3 regions of the Pseudoalteromonas phenolica genome follow, and region 1 is predicted to be linked to each of the others. Evidence: predicted binding sites of a transcription regulator. Region 1 holds the regulator's gene; each other region holds the start of a gene.
The links. Region 1 encodes LexA, which represses DNA repair genes until DNA is damaged. Its sites were predicted from a motif close to TACTGTATNNNNATACAGTA; they were not measured.
Positions count from the first base shown of each region.

Region 2: dinB (DNA polymerase IV) is a predicted target of LexA. The motif match lies at 3,769-3,788, and genes of this name have one in related genera.
Region 3: PP2015_RS13040 (YebG family protein) is a predicted target of LexA. The motif match lies at 2,747-2,766, and genes of this name have one in related genera.

Region 1 covers NZ_CP013187.1:3,470,537-3,477,693, reverse strand. The annotation lists rRNA gene PP2015_RS15635 (23S ribosomal RNA) at 1-2,248, shown strand, start outside; rRNA gene rrf (5S ribosomal RNA) at 2,343-2,456, shown strand; gene lexA (transcriptional repressor LexA) at 2,741-3,358, shown strand; gene coxB (cytochrome c oxidase subunit II) at 3,610-4,749, shown strand; gene ctaD (cytochrome c oxidase subunit I) at 4,752-6,332, shown strand; gene PP2015_RS15605 (cytochrome c oxidase assembly protein) at 6,334-6,885, shown strand; gene PP2015_RS15600 (cytochrome c oxidase subunit 3) at 6,894-7,157, shown strand, end outside.
Region 2 covers NZ_CP013187.1:2,749,780-2,756,936, reverse strand. The annotation lists gene PP2015_RS12200 (M14 family metallopeptidase) at 1-882, shown strand, start outside; gene PP2015_RS12195 (hypothetical protein) at 1,080-1,259, shown strand; gene PP2015_RS12190 (hypothetical protein) at 1,674-1,856, shown strand; gene PP2015_RS12185 (NUDIX hydrolase) at 1,945-2,460, opposite strand; gene PP2015_RS12180 (aldo/keto reductase) at 2,588-3,640, opposite strand; gene dinB (DNA polymerase IV) at 3,797-4,858, shown strand; gene PP2015_RS12170 (hypothetical protein) at 4,855-5,043, opposite strand; gene PP2015_RS12160 (dihydroorotase) at 5,568-6,941, opposite strand.
Region 3 covers NZ_CP013187.1:2,946,560-2,953,716, reverse strand. The annotation lists gene PP2015_RS13050 (M16 family metallopeptidase) at 1-837, shown strand, start outside; gene PP2015_RS13045 (hypothetical protein) at 1,180-2,364, shown strand; gene PP2015_RS13040 (YebG family protein) at 2,413-2,730, opposite strand; gene PP2015_RS13035 (ComEA family DNA-binding protein) at 2,948-3,244, shown strand; gene PP2015_RS13030 (DUF6170 family protein) at 3,295-3,600, opposite strand; gene dsbB (disulfide bond formation protein DsbB) at 3,607-4,125, opposite strand; gene PP2015_RS13020 (metallophosphoesterase) at 4,951-5,661, opposite strand; gene PP2015_RS13015 (hypothetical protein) at 6,073-6,444, shown strand; gene PP2015_RS13010 (hypothetical protein) at 7,040-7,157, shown strand, end outside.

The sequences.
Region 1 (7,157 bases):
GTTGAGTTGCAAGGTATAGACCCGAAACCCGGTGATCTAGCCATGGGCAGGTTGAAGGTTGAGTAACATCAACTGGAGGACCGAACCCACTAACGTTGAAAAGTTAGGGGATGACCTGTGGCTTGGAGTGAAAGGCTAATCAAACCGGGAGATAGCTGGTTCTCCCCGAAATCTATTTAGGTAGAGCCTCGGACGAATACTTACGGGGGTAGAGCACTGTTAAGGCTAGGGGGTCATCCCGACTTACCAACCCTTTGCAAACTCCGAATACCGTAAAGTAATATCCGGGAGACACACGGTGGGTGCTAACGTCCATCGTGGAGAGGGAAACAACCCAGACCGTCAGCTAAGGTCCCAAAGTGTATGTTAAGTGGGAAACGATGTGGGAAGGCTAAAACAGCTAGGAGGTTGGCTTAGAAGCAGCCATCCTTTAAAGAAAGCGTAATAGCTCACTAGTCGAGTCGGCCTGCGCGGAAGATGTAACGGGGCTAAACATACCACCGAAGCTACGGCTGCATACATTAGTATGCGGGGTAGGGGAGCGTTCTGTAAGTGGCTGAAGGTGTGCCGGGAGGCATGCTGGACATATCAGAAGTGCGAATGCTGACATGAGTAACGATAATGCGGGTGAAAAACCCGCACGCCGGAAGACCAAGGGTTCCTATCCCATGTTAATCAGGGTAGGGTAAGTCGACCCCTAAGGCGAGGCTGAAGAGCGTAGTCGATGGGAAACGGGTTAATATTCCCGTACTTGGTATAATTGCGATGGGGGGACGGAGCAGGCTAAGCAAGCATGGCGTTGGTTGTCCATGTGAAAGTGAGTAGGCTGAGAACTTAGGCAAATCCGGGTTCTTAAGGCTGAGACACGAGACGAGTTTCTACGGAAATGAAGTTGCTGATGCCCTACTTCCAGGAAAAGCCTCTAAGCTTCAGATTATACCGAATCGTACCCCAAACCGACACAGGTGGTCAGGTAGAGAATACTAAGGCGCTTGAGAGAACTCGGGTGAAGGAACTAGGCAAAATTGTACCGTAACTTCGGGAGAAGGTACGCTCCTATCTGTGATGAGATTTACTCTCTAAGCGGACGGGAGCCGCAGTGACCAGGTGGCTGGGACTGTTTATTAAAAACACAGCACTGTGCAAAATCGTAAGATGACGTATACGGTGTGACACCTGCCCGGTGCCGGAAGGTTAATTGATGGGGTTAGCTTAGGCGAAGCTCTTGATCGAAGCCCCGGTAAACGGCGGCCGTAACTATAACGGTCCTAAGGTAGCGAAATTCCTTGTCGGGTAAGTTCCGACCTGCACGAATGGTGTAACCATGGCCACGCTGTCTCCACCCGAGACTCAGTGAAATTGAAATCGCAGTGAAGATGCTGTGTACCCGCGGCTAGACGGAAAGACCCCGTGAACCTTTACTACAGCTTGGCACTGAACATTGAGCCTACATGTGTAGGATAGGTGGGAGGCTTTGAAGCAGCGTCGCTAGATGTTGTGGAGCCATCCTTGAAATACCACCCTTGTATGTTTGATGTTCTAACATAGGCCCCTAATCGGGGTTGTGGACAGTGCCTGGTGGGTAGTTTGACTGGGGCGGTCTCCTCCCAAAGAGTAACGGAGGAGCACGAAGGTTGGCTAAGTACGGTCGGACATCGTACGGTTAGTGTAATGGTAGAAGCCAGCTTAACTGCGAGACAGACACGTCGAGCAGGTACGAAAGTAGGTCATAGTGATCCGGTGGTTCTGAATGGAAGGGCCATCGCTCAACGGATAAAAGGTACTCCGGGGATAACAGGCTGATACCGCCCAAGAGTTCATATCGACGGCGGTGTTTGGCACCTCGATGTCGGCTCATCACATCCTGGGGCTGAAGTCGGTCCCAAGGGTATGGCTGTTCGCCATTTAAAGTGGTACGCGAGCTGGGTTTAGAACGTCGTGAGACAGTTCGGTCCCTATCTGCCGTGGGCGTTTGAGAATTGAGAGGGGCTGCTCCTAGTACGAGAGGACCGGAGTGGACGAACCGCTGGTGTTCGGGTTGTGATGCCAATTGCATTGCCCGGTAGCTACGTTCGGAATCGATAACCGCTGAAAGCATCTAAGCGGGAAGCGAGCCTCGAGATGAGTTCTCACTTTAACTTTAAGTTAACTGAAGGGCCGTTGGAGACTACAACGTTGATAGGCTGGGTGTGGAAGTGTAGTGATACATTAAGCTAACCAGTACTAATTACCCGTGAGGCTTAACCATACAACGCCAAAGTGGTTTTAGCTCAGAAGCTAATATGAACTAAAGTAGAAAGTTTTAGAATTATCAGATTTTTTCCAGATTTTAACCAAATTTGCTTGGTGACCATAGCGTTTTGGAACCACCTGATTCCATGCCGAACTCAGAAGTGAAACGAAACAGCGTCGATGATAGTGTGGGTCTCCCATGTGAAAGTAGAACATTGCCAAGCACCTATTTAAAGAAAGCCCGATTCGAAAGAGTCGGGCTTTTTTGCTTTAAGTCCCTCTGCAATTGCTAAAATAGCTAACTGCACCTTGCTCAAAAGAAGCGCTCTCACTGCGTTCGCTGTCGCTAGCCTTTTACACCTTTCTTGCGCAAAGCAAACGTATTCGCTTCGCTCATTGTCGTTAACACTTTGCACTTAATTGCATTAAATCTATCCAGATTTAGTTTGCCATTTTTAGATAACTGTATATACTCACAGTATCTTTACCTGTATGGAAAACCAGTTGTATGCGACCACTAACGAAACGACAAGAACAAGTATTTGAACTCATCAAAGTCTTCATCAAAGATACAGGTATGCCTCCTACTCGTGTTGAAATAGCAGATGCGCTTGGTTTTAAAAGTGCAAATGCGGCCGAAGAACATTTGAAAGCCTTAGCTAAGAAAGGGGTAATAGAAATGGTGCCAGGGGCTAGCCGTGGTATACGTTTAGTTGATGATGGCTCTTCTGAAGATGCTGGCCTCCCTTTGATTGGTAAAGTTGCTGCTGGTGAGCCTATTCTGGCTCAAGAGCATATCGAAAGTCATTACGAGGTTGATCCAAGTTTATTTAAGCCAGCTGCTGATTACCTATTACGTGTTGACGGAATGAGTATGAAAGATATCGGCATTCTTGATGGCGATCTTTTGGCAGTGCATAAAGCTCAAGTGGCTCAAAACGGTCAAGTTGTTGTTGCGAGAGTCGATAACGATGTAACCGTTAAGAGGTTAGAGCAAAAAGGACGTAAAGTGCTATTGCACGCTGAAAATGAAGAGTTTCCTCCAATTGAAGTTGATCTTGAGCATGAATCTTTTGCCATTGAAGGCCTTGCTGTCGGCGTCATAAGAAATTCGAATTGGATGTAACATCAATCATGTTATTACAATAGGTTAGCTGATCTTTTCTTACTTTTTCTCCAATCAGCTAACCAGATCTCTTCTTGTTTTCCATTTTTATATACCAAATTCTTCTATTTACCTTTCTTGCTAATTGTTTATTTATTGACTAATTGTTAATAGGTCATGTATTGCCTTCGACTTTAGTCGGATCCTATGACGGTCATCCAATAATTCTAACTGCGGACTTCTTTGCTGAAGTCGATAAATGGGGGCGTCGTATGAGAATAAGTAAATTTGCTTATTTGCTTACTTTTTTGTTGCTAAGTCCACTTACACTAGCCAGTAGTGACTACAACATGAGAAAAGGGGTCACTGATGTAAGTCATAGTGTGTATGAACTACATATGACCATCTTTCTTATCTGTTGTGTCATTGGTCTTATTGTATTTTCTGTGATGTTTTGGGCGCTAATAAAACACAGAAAGTCTAAGGGAGCTGTTGCTGCACAGTTTCATGAAAGTACCAAAGTAGAAATTGTTTGGACGGCAATTCCTTTTCTCATTCTTGTTATTATGGCAATTCCAGCAACGAAGACTTTGATTGCTATGGAAGATACCAGCAAGGCTGACATAACAATCAAGGTCACTGGGTCGCAGTGGAAATGGCATTATGAATACCTTGGACATGACGTCGATTTCTTTTCTGTTTTATCTACTCCTTTATCTCAGGTTAACAATGAGGAAGAAAAAACTGAGACCTACCTATTGGATGTAGATAAACCGCTGGTAATACCTACAAATAAAAAAGTGAGATTTCTCATGACGTCAGATGACGTTATCCATTCATGGTGGGTACCAGATTTTGCAGTTAAGAAAGATGCTAACCCAGGCTTTATCAATGAAGCATGGACAAAAGTAAATGAAGAAGGTATTTACCGCGGTCAATGCGCTGAGTTGTGTGGTAAAGACCATGGCTTTATGCCTGTTGTAGTAGAAGCTGTCTCACCTGATAAATTCGAACAATGGTTAACTGAACAACAGTTAGCTAAGACCGAAGCTGCCAAAGAAGCAGAAGCACTGCTGTCACAAACTCTAAGTAAAGAAGAACTGATGACGGAAGGTCAAGCTGTGTACATGGGTTATTGTGCTGCATGTCATCAACCTACAGGGTTGGGGCTTCCCGGTGTTTTTCCTGGCCTTAAAGATAATGCCGTTGTTAAAGGGGACTTAGATGAGCACATAGATGTGCTTTTAAATGGTCGTCCGGGCACTGCAATGCAGGCGTTTGCAAAGCAACTTTCAGTAAAACAGATTGCGGCTGTTATTACATATAAACGTAATAGCTGGGGTAATGATACAGGTGAAGTTATTCAGCCTAGTCAAGTTCAAGCATTTATCGATAAAACGTCAGGAGAGTAATCATGAGTACTCAGGTTCAAAGTTCAGAACATGCTCATGAAGAGCATCTTACAGGCATAAAGCGCTGGCTCTTTACGACTAACCATAAAGAAATCGGCTCTCTGTATTTAATCTTTTCTTTAGTGATGTTTTTGATTGGTGGGGCCATGGCCATGGTGATACGGGCTGAACTCTTTCAGCCTGGTTTACAGCTAGTTGATCCGCACTTTTTTAATCAAATGACGACAGTACATGGTTTGATCATGGTGTTTGGTGCTGTTATGCCAGCCTTTACAGGCTTAGCTAATTGGATGATCCCTATGATGATAGGCGCACCAGATATGGCACTGCCAAGAATGAATAACTGGAGTTTTTGGATCTTACCTTTTGCATTTGCAATCTTGCTTGCCTCACTATTTATGGAAGGTGGAGGCCCTGCGTTTGGCTGGACTTTCTATGCGCCGTTATCCACAACATATAGTAACGATAATACGGCACTGTTTGTGTTTGCCGTTCATATCATGGGTATTAGTTCCATTATGGGCGCAATTAATGTCATTGTGACTATAGTCAATTTACGCGCCCCAGGTATGACATGGATGAAGTTACCCCTCTTTGTATGGACTTGGCTAATAACGGCTTTTTTATTGATTGCTGTAATGCCTGTATTGGCTGGCGCTGTCACTATGGTTCTTACCGATAAGTATTTTGGAACTAGTTTCTTTGATGCCGCGGGGGGCGGGGATCCGGTTATGTTCCAGCATATTTTCTGGTTCTTTGGTCATCCTGAAGTTTACATCATGATACTGCCAGCATTTGGCATTATCTCGACCATAGTGCCGACTTTTTCACGGAAAAAGCTATTTGGTTACTCTTCTATGGTATACGCAACCTCTTCTATTGCATTTTTATCTTTTATTGTATGGGCACACCATATGTTTACTACAGGTATGCCATTGGCTGGAGAGCTCTTCTTTATGTATGCGACCATGCTGATATCTGTACCTACGGGAGTCAAGGTCTTTAATTGGGTGGCGACTATGTGGCGTGGCTCGATTAGTTTCGAAATTCCTATGATGTTCTCGATTGCATTCATTGTACTCTTTACTTTAGGTGGCTTCTCAGGGTTGATGCTAGCTATAACCCCTGCTGATTTCCAATACCATGATACTTATTTTGTTGTGGCGCATTTCCATTATGTACTGGTAACAGGGGCTGTATTTTCCATTATGGCTGCAGTTTATTATTGGTTACCTAAATGGACTGGCCACATGTACTGTATTACCACCGCGAAATGGCATTTTTGGATGTCATTAATCAGCGTCAATATTTTATTCTTCCCTATGCACTTTGTAGGCCTTGCTGGCATGCCAAGACGTATACCTGATTATGCTCTTCAGTTTGCGGATTTCAATGCCATCATTAGCATTGGTGGCTTTGCCTTTGGCCTTTCTCAACTCATTTTTGTTTGGTGTGTGTTCAAGTGTGTACGAGGTGGTGAATCGGTGCCAGCTAAAGTGTGGGATGGGGCAGATGGGCTTGAGTGGGAGGTACCTTCTCCAGCACCTTTACATACATTTAGTACCCCTCCAGAGGTGAAATAGTATGCATGCGGCACTTGTTAAGAAACTCATTATTGCTGTTGTAGGCATGTTTGCTTTTGCTTTTGCGCTGGTGCCGCTTTACGACGTCTTTTGTGAAGTAACAGGTTTAAACGGAAAGCCAGATATGGAAGCGGCGCAGGCCAGTAATTTAGTGGATGAATCAAGAATGGTTGATGTGAGTTTTATTACTCAAACCAAGCAAGGCGTGCCGTTTAGCGTAAAAGCAAAACAGTTTTCTGTCGCTGTAAAGCCAGGGGAAATGTCAGAGCTTGTTTTTGTCGCTAAAAACTTAAGTGAATATCAGAGAGTGATGCAGGCAGTACCGTCTGTTTCACCGGGAAAAGCAGCCAAATACTTACATAAAGTAGCTTGCTTTTGCTTTGATAGACAGCCATTCGAACCTAATCAAGAAGTTGAGTTCAAGCTCGTATTTTATGTTGATACAGAGTTACCTCAAGACGTTCAAGAGCTAACCTTATCTTACGCCATTTTTGATATCAGCGATGTCGCGTTAGCGCGTGATGACGCGACAACCGAACCTTACGCAGGTTAGGAGGAATTATGCAATCTCAAAGTTATTATGTGCCCGCCCAAAGCCCTTGGCCAATTATTGGTGCTGTGGCTATGTTCTTTATTGCTGTTGGGGCGGGCCTGACGGTCATGCAATTAGGAAGTGAAGATTTAAGTGGTGTTATCGTATTAGGTTTAGGTGTATTGATACTACTTTATATGCTTTTTGGGTGGTTTAAGCATGTTATCCAAGAGTCAGATAAAGGCTTGTATTCAGCACAAATGGATCGTTCATTCAAGCAAGGTATGAGTTGG
Region 2 (7,157 bases), 720 kb from region 1:
CATTCTCATTTAGACAGCAACCGACTGAGTTACACTGACTTGAGGCGTTATAACACCTTGGTGATACCTGCAACTTGGTATAGCCAGTTGAGCAAAGATGAATTATCAGCGATTAAAACTTGGGTAGAAGCTGGTGGTACGTTAGTGGCAATCGACGGCTCTGCATTGCCATTTACAGGTAAAGATGCTGGTTTAAGTCGAGTAAGACAGATCCAAGATACTTTAAAAGAGGTTGAGCAGTACGATATTTCATTACAAAGAGAGTGGCTTGCTCAGCAAAGCAGCTACGCTGAAATTGAGAATATCTGGTCGCATGATGCTGCGACAGATATTAATTACCCTTGGAAGAGCAGAGCAAAATCAAAAAGCGAAAAAGAGCTTAAGAAGCAATATAACTGGTTAGCTAAATTTAGACCTTCAGGCGCAATTGTAGCTGCGCGAACTGACCAGAAGCATTGGCTTACTTTTGGTTCACCAGAGGTGATCCCTGTTTTAATTTCTCGAAATCCGGTTTTGATGGCAAAAGAGGGCGTTCGTTCTGCAGTTAGACTAGGTGCTTATCAAGAAATGAGCAAAAGTGAATGGAGCAAAACGGTTAAGCAAGCAAAAGATAAAGAGTTAGATCGCAAAGTGGGTTGGTCAAGCTTGCCTGATAAACAAGAGTTGAAGCTGCGTATGAGTGGTCTGCTTTGGCCTGAGGCGAGCAAACGTATAGCGAACTCTGCTTATTTAACACAAGAGCGCAAAGGCAATGGACAAATTATTTTATTTGCAGGGCAGCCAGTATTTAGAGGATCGACATTAGCGACAAATCGCTTACTGCTAAACGCATTGGTGTATGGCCCCGGCCTTGGTGCACGTCAACCTGTGACTAACTTATAAAGTAGGTAGAGAATAGGTTGATAAAACAATACTTTTATCAACCAATCCTAAAAATCAAAATGGTTGTTTAGTTTTTAATTCATTGAAGATGTTAATTACTTTTTTCTTTGTTGATTTTTTACTCTAAATTGTTAATGTCTAATTGTGCTCAGTTTAGTTGCGCACGTACTAATCATAACTTTTAAGGAAAAATAAACATGAAATTAAAACTACAGAAGAAGAAAATTAAAACGCTTTCTCCAAATTCACAATCTTTACCTATTGCACAAACAAACCAAGTTGCTGGCGGTACATCGGTTGGCAGTGTTGATTATACAAATGGAGCTGTGTGTGACTGGCTGTTTAGTAATGGTGGCGCAGTAATGTGTAAATCATAACAAGTTACCATAATAGCCGAGGCTGTTTGTTCTCGGCTTAATAAGAGCAACATGATTAACCACTTTTGAAATAATTAAATCCCCCTTAATTTTCTCCAACAAAAGAATCTTTCTAACTGCTTTGTATCAAAAGACTGCCCAGAAAAGATTTATCGCAATTTTTCCTAAAAATAGGTTAATAAACATTTATGTTGAATGTATAAGCCTTTAATTTGTTGAGGTTTTTAATTGACAATTCATCTTCAAATGTCATTTTAAAAAAATGATTTTTTGTTAGTTTGAGGTTAAACAAAAGTTATTTGTGCTTGATATGGCGAAAGAGTGAGTGTGAAAGTTGACAATAATGCTGTTTTTTTGCACATTAAATTGGTTGGTTAATTAATAGCCAGCTGATAAATATAAGGAAAATTAAAAATGAAATTATCATTGAATAAAAAGTCGATTAAGCAGTTGTCAAAAAGCAGTAGTTTGCCAGCAAAAATGACACCTCAAGTTGCTGGTGGCGTTCAGGATTCTTTAGTGTGTAACTCTAATGGTGTTTGTTGGACATTTAGAGGTAAACCCCACTGCGAAATCTGGGACGATGAAAGCTTTTAAATAATACCAAATTAGGTGTAGCCATTAGTGGGTACACCTATATGAAAAATAATTATTTTATTTATAAATCAGTATAGCTAAACTGCATTTAGCAGTCCTTATCGAGCAGCTCAAACCTAATTTTTTCTAACAAAAATATCTCTCTCTGAATAGATAGGCCTTTCTTCTCGCTTTGTGCCAAAGTTTGTTTGTTGTGTGCAATGGCCTCATCAATATTTACCCAAACAGGGCGCATGCCGTTCGCCACTTCGTAGTGTTCCATTTGTGGTTTATCAAACTCTCCGCAGATCTCACACACATAACAATCTGACACGATATGCACATAGTCGAAATCGTCTTTGTACCAAGCACGAATTTCTTCAAATCGGCCAAATGCACTGCATTGGGTAATGCTTTTAACGCCGGTTTCTTCTTGTAGTTCGCGGAGTAAAGCCTCTTCAATGGCTTCGTTTTCATCAACGCCACCACCGGGTAGTGTGTAATCGTCATAACGCTCAGTGAAGAGTAATAGGGTGTCGCTGCCTTTTAAAACAATGGCGCGTGCGGTATGACGAGTGAAGATTGAACCTTCAGGTTTGCTAGGTGGTGTGTTGAGTAACTGCATCGAAAAACTGACCTCTAAAATTTCGGTTGCCAGTATAACGATTAGAATGTGTGATTACAGCTTTTGAGATAATATTTGGAATTACAAAAGGGCTCAGCAAGAGCCCTTTAAATAATCTACATTTGGGTTAAAAAGGTGCGGGGTAGCGACTGAATATGTCAGCCACATCATTTAATGCTTCCTCAGAAAGAGGCATATTAAATGCGGCGATGTTCTCTTTTAATTGACTCATATTGGTTGCGCCAATAATGGTTGATGTCACGCCTTTTACTTGGTCGCACCATGCAAGGGCTAATTGTGCAGGCGTAATATTCAGCTTTTTCGCTAAAGTAACGTATTCGGCTGTGGCAAGGCCTGCTTGTTCAGTGTCTCTAAATAAGCCTTGGCGCTGAACAAGTGTCCAGCGGCTGCCCTCAGGACGAGCACCGTTTAAATATTTTCCTGTCAGCATACCTGCAGCTAGCGGTGACCAAGGTAAATAAGCTATGTCTTCATGCCAGCAGTTTTCAATTAAGTATGGCCAGTCTTTGGCATGCAATAAGCTGAATTCATTTTGAATTGATACAGGTTTTACTAAGTTATGCTGCTCAGCAAGGCGCAAATAGGTGTTTATGCCCCATGTTGTGTCGTCTGATAAACCCCAATGACGGATTTTGCCCGCTTTAATACTCTTTGTTAATGCTTCAATAATGGCTTCCATACTGGCGATTTCAGCTTGCGTATCGACATCTACAAAGTTGTGGCCATTAGGTTTGTGCTGTGCAAAATGCGGAGATTGACGATTTGGCCAATGCAATTGGTATAGGTCGATATAATCGGTATTTAACCTTTCCAAAGAATCATCAATGGCCTTGTAAATGGCGTCGGGCGTTATAGGTCCGCCATTTCTTACCCAGCTCAAGCCCGGGCCTGCAATTTTGGTAGCAATCACCACTTTCTCACGCTTCTCTTTATGGCGTGCAAGCCAATTACCAATTATGGTCTCAGTTTTACCATAGGTTTCTGGTGAAGGTGGAACTGCATACATTTCAGCAGTATCAATAAAGTTGACGCCTTGACTGAGGGCATAATTGATTTGTTCATCGGCATCATGCTGATTGTTTTGCAATCCCCATGTCATGCTACCGAGACAAATACGTGATACATCAATTTGACTACTGCCTAAACGACTAAATTGCATGTGCGCTCCTTGAGTTATCAGCTCAGTGTAAAATAAAAAGCTGAGATTCGATTTTTTATTAAGTAGTTAGTGTAGTTGATCTTAAAGCGCAGTAACAGTTGCAATAAAAGCAGAAATTGCGCCATAATAACTGTGTTTATATACAGTGCTTCATATATGCGTAAATTTATCCACATAGACATGGACTGCTTTTATGCCGCAGTCGAGATGAGGGACAATCCTGAGTTGGCTAAAGTGCCAATGGCGATTGGCGGCAATAGCAACCGTGGGGTTTTGGCGACATCAAACTATATTGCTCGTGAATATGGAGTACGCGCTGCTATGTCTAATTATCAGGCAAAAAAGCTGTGCCCGCATTTACGCATCGTGCCGGGGAGAATGTCGCTTTATAAAGAAATTTCGCAGCAGATCAGAGCCATTTTTGCCCGTTATACTGATTTAATTGAACCCTTGTCCTTAGATGAAGCTTACCTTGATGTGACGGACTGCACCCAATGCAAAGGCAGCGCAACTTTAATTGCTCAACAAATTCGTGATGAAATCTTCAAAGAAACGGGTTTAACTGCCTCAGCTGGGGTGGCGCCGATTAAGTTTTTGGCGAAAATTGCCAGCGATGAAAATAAACCAAACGGCCAATTTGTGATCACCCCAGATAAAGTGGATGCATTTATTGAAGATCTACCACTTAAAAAAATCCCCGGCGTAGGTAAAGTGACAATGCAAAAATTGCTTGCCCATGGCTTTGAGTTTGGTCGCGATATCAAAAATGCCGATGAAACATTATTAAAACAAAAGTTCGGCAAACTAGGCGACATGTTATGGCGTCGTTGTCATGGTATTGATGAGCGCCGCGTTGAAACTGACAGGGTGCGTAAGTCAGTGGGGGTTGAAACCACTTTTGAAAAAGATACTGCTGATATTGATGTATTGAAAATGCGTATTATCAAACAATTATTACCCGAGCTAAAAATTCGAGCCAGTAAATATCTAGACGAGCAACACATCATAAAATTGGGAGTTAAAGTGAAATATTTCGACTTTCAACTTGTTAGTAAAGAATGCCAGTTTGATAAGTTAGACAGTGCTTTATTTTGCCAATTATTAACGGATTTACTTGAACGGAATCAAGGTCACAAAGCCGTTCGATTGATTGGCATTCAGGTGGGGTTATCGGCTAAAGAAACAAGCCATAACCAAATGCACTTATTTTCTAGTTAGCTGCAGCTACTATGATAAAAACCGTTGTCGTGTTGAATTATCATGTAGGTTAAAGCTGTACCCTCGTTGTCATGGTACCAGCTAAACTCTATTTCTAGACCGCTAACAATAAATGTGCGGCTGATCTCTATGGCATCTTTAAAGCCATCTACTGCTTTTCCTAAAATTGCTTCTATGTCTTCCACTCTTGTGTCTTCATCAAAATAAAAAGTGTGTTCGCGGAAAAAAATGCCACTAGTGTATGAGTTATACCAATCATCAATAATACTCAATCAATTTTAGGGACTAAAACTGACGCTAGCTTCGTTAAAAATTTCTTATTTAGAACAACTAAATAGCAAAATTTTAGCCTTGCTATCGACCAGTTTTCCTTGCCTAAAAATAGACCGCTTAATTAAGAGGGTTGGTATTAAAAGCATGAAAGTCATCAGCAAAATTTAAAAATAGGCGGGTAAAATTATTGTCTTCTAGGGTGAGAGAATAGCCGCTGTTAAAGCATTTTCTGTACTCTGTTTTATTGGGCTCTCCTTTATTTTTTGTTAGGGCCAGTGCGCCGAATAAGTGAACATCCAGGTAAAATTTCATATTAGTTTAAATGTGATTTGGCTTTGGTTAGTTTAAACAGGTGAGTGGCGTGAAGCAAAAAAATTGCCGCCAAGGATAATATCAGCTTTGGCGGCAATAGTTAGGTTTTTAAAAAACGAATACCTTAAGCATTTTTTACGTAAATGCGCTCTTCCCATGGCAGGAGCTCTAGTTGTTCCCCTTTTTTACTGGTATCAAATTCGCCGTTATCAAATACCTTATGGCCGTTCACATAAGTTTGTTTCACTTGCGCTTTAAAAGTTTGGCCTTCAACTGGACTCCAACCACATTTATATAAGATATTGTCTTTAGACACAGTCCAAGGCGAGTCCATATCTACAAGTGTAAAATCGGCTTTATAGCCTGGACGAATATAGCCTCGATCTTTAAAACCATAAAGCAGTGCAGGGTTATGACACATCTTTTCAACTATCTTTTCAAGAGTAAGATAACCTTGTAGATGAAGCTCAATCATGGCAACCAATGAGTGCTGCACAAATGGGCCGCCCGACATTGCTTTGAAGTACGTATTTTGTTTTTCTTCTAAAGTATGTGGTGCATGATCAGTGGTAATGATATCGATGCGGTCATCGTTAATCGCAGCAATAAGCCCTAAACGGTCTTGCTCGGTTTTGATGGCTGGGTTCCACTTAATTAAGGTTCCTTTTTCTTCGTAGTCGCTGTCGCTAAACCACAAATGATGCACACTGGCTTCAGTTGTGATGCGCTTTTCTTCAAGTGGAATATCATTGTGGAACATCGCCGCTTCTTTCGCTGTGGTCAGGTGTAAAACGTGTAAACGTGCATTGTGCTTCGTGGCTAAGCGAATTGCACGTTCGGTTGCTTTAACACAGGCTTCTTCTGAGCGAATAATAGGGTGAAATTTAACAGGCACATCTTCGCCATATTCAGCTTTAAACTTTTGCTCGTTCTCGTGAATGATGCCTTCGATTTCAGCATGGATAGCAATGATGTTCTTACTCTTTGAAAAAATCTTATCTAAGGTTTCTTCACTGTCAGCAAGCAGGTTTCCTGGGCCTGCGAAGTATAAGCCGTCATCAGATAAACAAGAGTAGCCAGTAGTATCAGTGTCTAGTAGCGCGTCAACATTATCGTTATTCAGGCCCATATAAAAGTCATAATTCGCCAGAGATTTGGTTGCAGCCAGTGCGTTTTTAGCTTGCCAAACTTCATGGTTTAATACGTTTGGACGAGAGTTTGGCATATCAATATAGGAAGTAACACCACCTGCTACAGCGGCTTTTGACTCGCTTTCCATATCGGCTTTGTGTGTTACACCTGGATCTCTAAAGTGAACTTGACCGTCAATCACACCGGGTATTAAGTACTTACCCTTCGCATCAATAATGAGTGCATCGGTGTATTCAGGCATGGTCTCACCAATGTAAATAAAACGGTCTTGCTCAATAGCTACGCTGCCGTTGAATGTTTTTCCTTCATTAATAATCACAGCATTTGTGATGATAGTAATCGCCATAATATTTCACTTTTCTTGGTAGTAATCGTTGATAAGAAAGCGAGTAGCTCTCTGTATACTTTGGTTTGATAGTTTTGTTATATCGTAACATTTTAATTTGTATCTATCTTCAATGAATAAGGTTTTTTAAGCGCTAATGAACAACTTCACTCTGACGTAAAAGTTGTTACTCCCTTGAATGATTAATTCAATGTTTGAAATACAATAACCCTATAA
Region 3 (7,157 bases), 520 kb from region 1:
TTAGCTAGCTTACCAAAAGGTGATGAAGCGCGTCTAAGCATTCCTGATGCGCCTAAACTAGCGGGCCGTCATGCGACGATTGTTGAGAAAAATGCTAAATCTACTGCAGTATCATTTGGTTTCCCAATCGACACAATCCGTAGCTCTAAAGATTGGACTGCACTTTGGTTAGTTCGCTCTTATTTTGGTGAGCACAGAAGCTCAAACAGTTTCTTGTATCAGCGCATTCGTCAGGTACGTGGTATGAACTATGGTGATTATGCGTATATTGAGTACTTCCCTCGCGGTATGTTCCAAACTAAGCCAGATTCGAACCTAGGTCGTTCTGAGCAAATCTTCCAAGTGTGGTTACGTCCACTTCGTTCAAACAATGATGCGCATTTCGCAACGCGCGTTGCTTTGTTTGAATTAGACAAGCTAATTAAAGATGGCATGACTGAAGCTGACTTTAATGCAACACGTAATTTCTTGAGCAACTTTGTGCCTCAGTTAGTAGCAAGCCAAGATCGTCAGCTAGGTTATGCACTTGATAGCGAATTCTACAACACTGAAAGTTTTGTTGAGTACGTTCGTAAACAACTTGCTTCACTGACAGTGGAAGATGTGAACCGCGTTATTCGTGAAAACCTACAAACTGATGATGTGCATTATGTGTTTATCACAGGTGACGGTAAAGATATGCAAAAACGTCTTGCAAAAGAAACGGTTTCACCACTGAAATACAACTCAGATAAGCCTGCAGCACTTATCAATGAAGATAAGCAAATTGAAAGCTATAAGCTGAACATTCCTGCGAAAAACATTGAAGTGTTAGATATAGATAAAGTATTCAAATAAATACAGATTTCTATTTAGCAGACAAAAGTTAATGTCAAAAAGCATGGTATGAAGATACCATGCTTTTTTATTTTAATGACTTTATAACTGCATTGAAGTCAGAATAGTCATGAAGGTTGGCTGAACTCAGGTTTTTTACGCATATCAACCTTCTTTTTTCAGTTATCTTTTAAGAGGGAAATTTTAAACACAGTGCCCAAACTATCTAGCTTCAGATAAGGCAATACAGGTTTATGCGCTATTGGTACAAAAATACACAAGTGAGTTACATATAATAACAGACTTATCAATGAGTTAATTGTTAGCATCGCAGTTAAAGATAAACAATTAAGAAGTAACGGAATGAGAAAAGTCTTTTATGCACTCAGTGCATTAGCAGTAACATTATTAAGTGGTTGTGGTGACTCAAATAAAGGTAGCTCTAAGCCAACAAGTGGTTCAGGAACTAATGGAACGCAAGTTGCAAATACAACTGAGTTAGATAGGAAGCTCTTCAGCCAAATTAAATTAGCTGGTGAACATGTAACTCCTTGGCGCGGATATGCTTTTAAAAGTGTGCCCTTATATTTTGTACACAGTAAAGAAAACCAAGCTCAAGAAGCCTACATTTTCAATCCGACAAAACTCCACTCAGGCTCTAGGCCTGTGAGTGATAAAGAAAGTAATGGTCTTGCAATACATCAATATAACGATGGTGCGGTTGCCGCACTTGATAAGCTAAAAAGTGGAAATGGTTTATTTGAGTTTAAATATGGCTTGTATGGAGACAATTATTATTTGCAATCTTATACATCGCATCAAGTAGATATCGACCATATACTCTCAACACCTTCTGTTACGCTTGCTTATCACGAAGCGTTCCATTTATACCAAGAAAAACACTTTCAAAGGCCTGAGTATTATCAACAGTTAGCCTTTGATAAATTCAATGAGTATCCTATCAATGAGGAAATGTTAACGCTTAAGCTTATGGTACTTGAGCGGTTCAAATCGCTGCCAATAGTCAACTTAGATAAAGAGCAAGTGAAGCAACAGCTTAAAGAGTATGTTGTATTGGTTGATGAAATGCTTCGGATTGACACAAGTAAGGTGGATGACTTTAAAAGCGGTTATATTTATAAGCATGCTTTAGGGCAAGAGTTATATGAAGGCAGCGCTATGATGGTTGATACACTCATGTCACGAGATGTATTACCTCTCCACAAAGAAAAAAGATTTAATGTTTTTGAGCCTACGAAGCTAAATGAAGAGCAACATGGCTTTATTAAGCTTAAAAATAAACAAGCGGTAATAGACTATTTCGCATTCGAAATGTTTTATGATTCAGGTTCAGCCATTATTTGGTTACTACTTGAGGATGGTGTTGATTATAAACAGTTTGAAAAAGGTTTATACCCATATGATATCGCTAAGCAAAGGGTCGATATTAGTGAACAAGACGCATATTACTTACTGCAAGAATTAAAAAATAGTGAAGCATGGGAAGCCGCAAATAAGGCCGCTAAAAAATATATGTCTCTTAAATAACAGAAAAGCCGCTCTTGGAGCGGCTTTTTTTATTCATAATGAGCGCAATTAAGCCTGTTTAATAGGTGTGATTTTTTCATCGTCGTTGTCACCTTCATCAGTATCGGCTTCTTTCTTTGATTTCTTTGGCGCACTTGGCTTTGAGCCTTTTAGCACGTTAATAAAGTCATCCTTTTGTTTCGCCATTTCTAATGCCAATGACTCGACTTGTTGCTCACTAAGCGGCACATCTACTTTACCCAACATCTCTTCTAGAGACTCAGCAACATCAAGCATTTTGTCGTAAGCATCAGCCTCTTTTTTGCTGGTAAAGGTCATGCGCTCGACTCCATTTCTTTCTACCACATACTTAACAACAACAGCCATGATACACTCCCAATTGCACTGTTTTTTTATACAGTAATCTTTTGAGGCTTATTTTGCAAGTTATTCGATCAATATTCATACTTTAGTTATATGTGTAAGTATTAAGTTTGACATTCACACTATTGTCATCTTTATTTAATATTGCTCGTATGAGTGATCTGGGTAAGGAGTTTTACCCGTGATTAATTACATTTCAAGGATTTTCCAGGAGGGAAATATGATCAAAGCACTACTTTTAGCTACTAGTCTTTTTACTGCGCCAACTGTACTAGCTGAATTTCCACAGCAGCAAACTTCACCAGAAACTCAACCTCAAACTCAGTCAGCAATTAATATCAATGAAGCTTCTCTTGAAGAGCTTGTAAAACTCCCAGGTATCGGAAAAGGCAAGGCGAGGGCCATTGTTAGTTTCCGAGAGCAAAATGGGCCTTTTGACAACCTTGACTCCTTAATGGCTGTTAAAGGGGTTGGTAGAAGCATTGTCGCGAAGTTAGAAGGGAAGGTGAAGTTTTAAACTTTAAATTCTTAGATGAGAAAAATAAAAAAGGGCGATTTCGCCCTTTCTTAGTTTTGGTTCTGCTTCTCGAACTCTGCAACTGCATCATTCAGTTTGTTTTTGGTAAATGCAATTTCCAGCGGCGTAGTAAGAAGGGGATACAGGATACCTGCCAACAATAACGGTGGCAGTAAATACCATCCTTCAAAGTAAGCTAGAGAAATAAAAAATGGCATCAGGATTGCGAGCTTACAGCAACCTAATAGGACTTTTTCAGGTGCTTCTAAGTGACTCAAAGCAATAGCGATGATTTGTTGTTTATCACGAAGCTTGTACGGTTTTAACAACTCAATGTTGCGAAGATTAAAATGCATTTAAGTTTACTTTTTTACTAAAGACCAAAGAATAAAAGGTACAACAATTAAAAAACTTATCGCATAAAGCGCGAAAATGACTTCCATCCAGCCAGGCATACTCAAGCCAATAAATTCCCAATCTATGCTGCCACAATCACCAGTTGCGGCAAAGAATGCCGGGATCCACTCATGTAGTGGCATAAACTCAGGGAAGTTAGGAACAATATCGCATGTAAACGCAAATGGATCAGTTGTGGTTTGCATATTTAAATGCTCTTTTGCCAGCATGTAACCCCAAATACTGCTCACCCCCCATGTTGCAGCACCAATACCACGGAAAATCCCGTTACTTGGGGAAATAAAACCAATAAGACCTGCGGCAAGCACGCCTAACACAGCCGTTCTTTGATAAATACACATGATACAAGGCTCTAAGCCCATTGCGTATTGAAAATATAAAGCCGTGACTTCAAGTAAAAATGCTGTCAGTGCCAACAGGCCCCACGCTTTTCTGGAAGTAGGAAGGGTGTTCAACCAGTTCATAAGATTCTCTTATTGTTATATTAAGTTAGCTATCAGATAACTTGCATTACAAATAGGTTCAATTTTTCAGGTTAAGTGAACTTAAATGCTGCGAAACTGAATTATGTTGTTGGTATTATGCTGACAGAGGTTACAAGCTGCAAGAATTAACGGTATTTGTTAATTTTACTTCCTCATTAGTTAAAGGGACTGTATGAATATCCTTTTTTATGCACTGCTAATATCCAACGTAGCAAAACCGCTGAAGAGTTGTTTAGTGTCGCAGATAAATCAAATGTTTATCGCTCAGCAGGACACAGCAAAAAATATGTAGAAAAATCTGGCTCAACTCTTTGTACTGAAGAGATGCTGAAATGGGCAGATGAAACTATGTGTTTGAACAAATGCACATTGAACGGATTAGGGAATATACTGGTGATGATACATACCTTCACAAAATGGCTAATCTCGAAATCGAAGACAGTTATCGATACTTTCAGCGCGAATTGGTTTTGCTGCTATTAGAAAGATTGCCTTTAGAGCATATGCCGCCCGCATGCCCAAACCTTTAGTTACTTCGTGAATAAATCCGCGCTACGATAACTGTGCAAATGCAACTTTGGTTGCTTCATACTCTAAGTTTTATTGTTACATCATTTATAGGTTTTAATGATTTGGTTTTGCAATTATAGAGAGAAGGTCTCTAATGTGGATTTGGCTTAATTAATTTAGCACTAAATTGGACATTGTAAGTGATTATGAGAAACCTATTATAGGTTTCTCATAACTAATGCAAGGAATTGAAAAATATAAATATTTGACTGGTTTGGCCTAGCTGAGAGATGGTTAAACCTTCGAGTTTTCTCTTTCATCGATCAAATTTCCGAGGTTTACAACAGTCGGTCTACCATAATAATTGGTATCAATATGATATGTGTTACCTATCCAAATAGGTATTTGCGTTGAGTTATGTCCATGAATCGAAAAATTAACCCCAATATTGCTAGATTGCTTCTGAGATTTAAATAATTCACGGCTCCAAAGTAAAGACTCTACAGTACCCTCTGATTTTTCAGGTGGGGATGACCAGTTCCAACTAGGTGGTAATGTATGTGACAAGCCAATCTCTATACCTCTGTATTCCAGTCGTATAGAGAGCGAACTGTTTAAAAATAGGTTACAGACTGAGTCTAATTTTGCCTTATCAACATCATGATGCCATGCTCCACCATTTGAAGACCAAAGATGCATAGCTGTTTCATCCTGAGAGATAATTGATTCGAGCATAAGGTGTTCGTGATTACCTAATACAAAATCTGCATTAATATCTGAAAGATATTGAATCAATTGGACTGATTCACTTCCGCGGTCAATCATATCGCCTAGGCATATGAGGTGGTCAACATGCTCAACAAAGCCTTTTCTAATTAATGCTTTTTGGAGTCCTGATAAACTTCCATCCAAATCACCAACGACATAGACATCCTTAACGGAGTCAATAGTTAGAGTTTTTTGTACTGTAACTTTCTTGATTGCATTAGCACCAATTTTCAACATTTTGTAATGCCCAAATCCTAAAAGACAAATCTAAGTTTAGCATTATCTCATTATCTCATTATCTCATTAGCGATATTGATACTAGGTAAGTTTTCAAAAACATTTAAGGAAGTACTTAGGTGAATGTTAAAATTCAATTAGGTAGTAGGACTTAATGGGATGGGGGTACAGTAATACGAGCTATTAATTCTTCTAATCTCAACTTTTGCATTAAGTTTATAAACTAAATGGTTACTTAGTGTGTTTATCTTTAATGTTCAGGTCGTTACAATAGCTAAAGTTCAAAGATAATTTAGCCAGTTGTTACTTTAAGTGTTTGTATAGGAAGTTACTAGCCTTTGTATAACTAATAGTTAACTAGGTAAAGTTTAAATTGAATCGTTAAATATCTCAAAAGGAAATCTGATACATATGCTTAAAAAAAACACGCTATTAGCATTAATCCTAGTCTTCGTGTATGCATCAAGTGCACATGCAAAAGGGTACCTAAATCCACTTGGTACAGGTACTGGTATAGACAAATATCAATTTCTAGGAAGTAATGGTGGAATGATTGTTTGGTTATCTGAACCCATACCGCAGAACCCTGGAAATTGTAATGTGACGACGAAAGTGCATATTAAGAGTAGTTTGACTCATTTCAAAGAAATGGCTGCTACGGTTATGGCTGCTCATGCTCAAGGTAAAAAAGTTGGATATTGGTCTAGCGGATGTGGCACAAATTACTTCTGGGGACCAAATCATACATTTCCAGTGATTCGAGATTTATGGATTACTAATTAAGTAGGGAGACAACATTTTCACTATTAAGTTTATAAACTTAAAGTGATGATGTAGCCAGTGGGTTGCAATGAATATAAAAGGTGAACTATCTGAGGCTAATCTTTATTAGTTTATTAATAAATTTATGTTGTAACTCACTCTATTTGTTAAACAAAGCCCTTCCTCATAGACGTTATGTAGTTTAAAATTCTTTAAGTAAATAAAAAGTAAGTTTTTTTTGCTTTTAGGTGCACTAGTCACAATTCTATTTAAACCTAGATATTAAGTCTCTTATCCACACTCGTCATGAGTTTTAGCACTTGATAAAGACTCCGCTGGCTTTAAAGAGAAGTACAGCATGGCTTTAACTGCATACACAACAGGTGAAAAGTAGGTTTCTGGTCTAATAAATGTAGTAGCAGTCCTTGGGGGCAAACTGTTAATACTGCGTATGCTAGTTACTTAGCAAAATAGTTAAGTGTACTTTTAGTAATAGAAGGTTTTAATTGCAGTGATAGATACCTAATTTTATTACCAATGCTGCTAATTTACGGACGACAAATTATAAGATTTAAAATAAAGCGTTCGTAAAGTTGACTCTATTTTAAGGATTAAAATGAAAAAAATAATAGTATTATTTTTATTAAGTTTGTCTACATTTGCTTTTTCAAACGATGTAGTTGTGAGTAAGTTTACAGTTGATTCAATAAGAATTAGTTCATCTACAGGAGTTA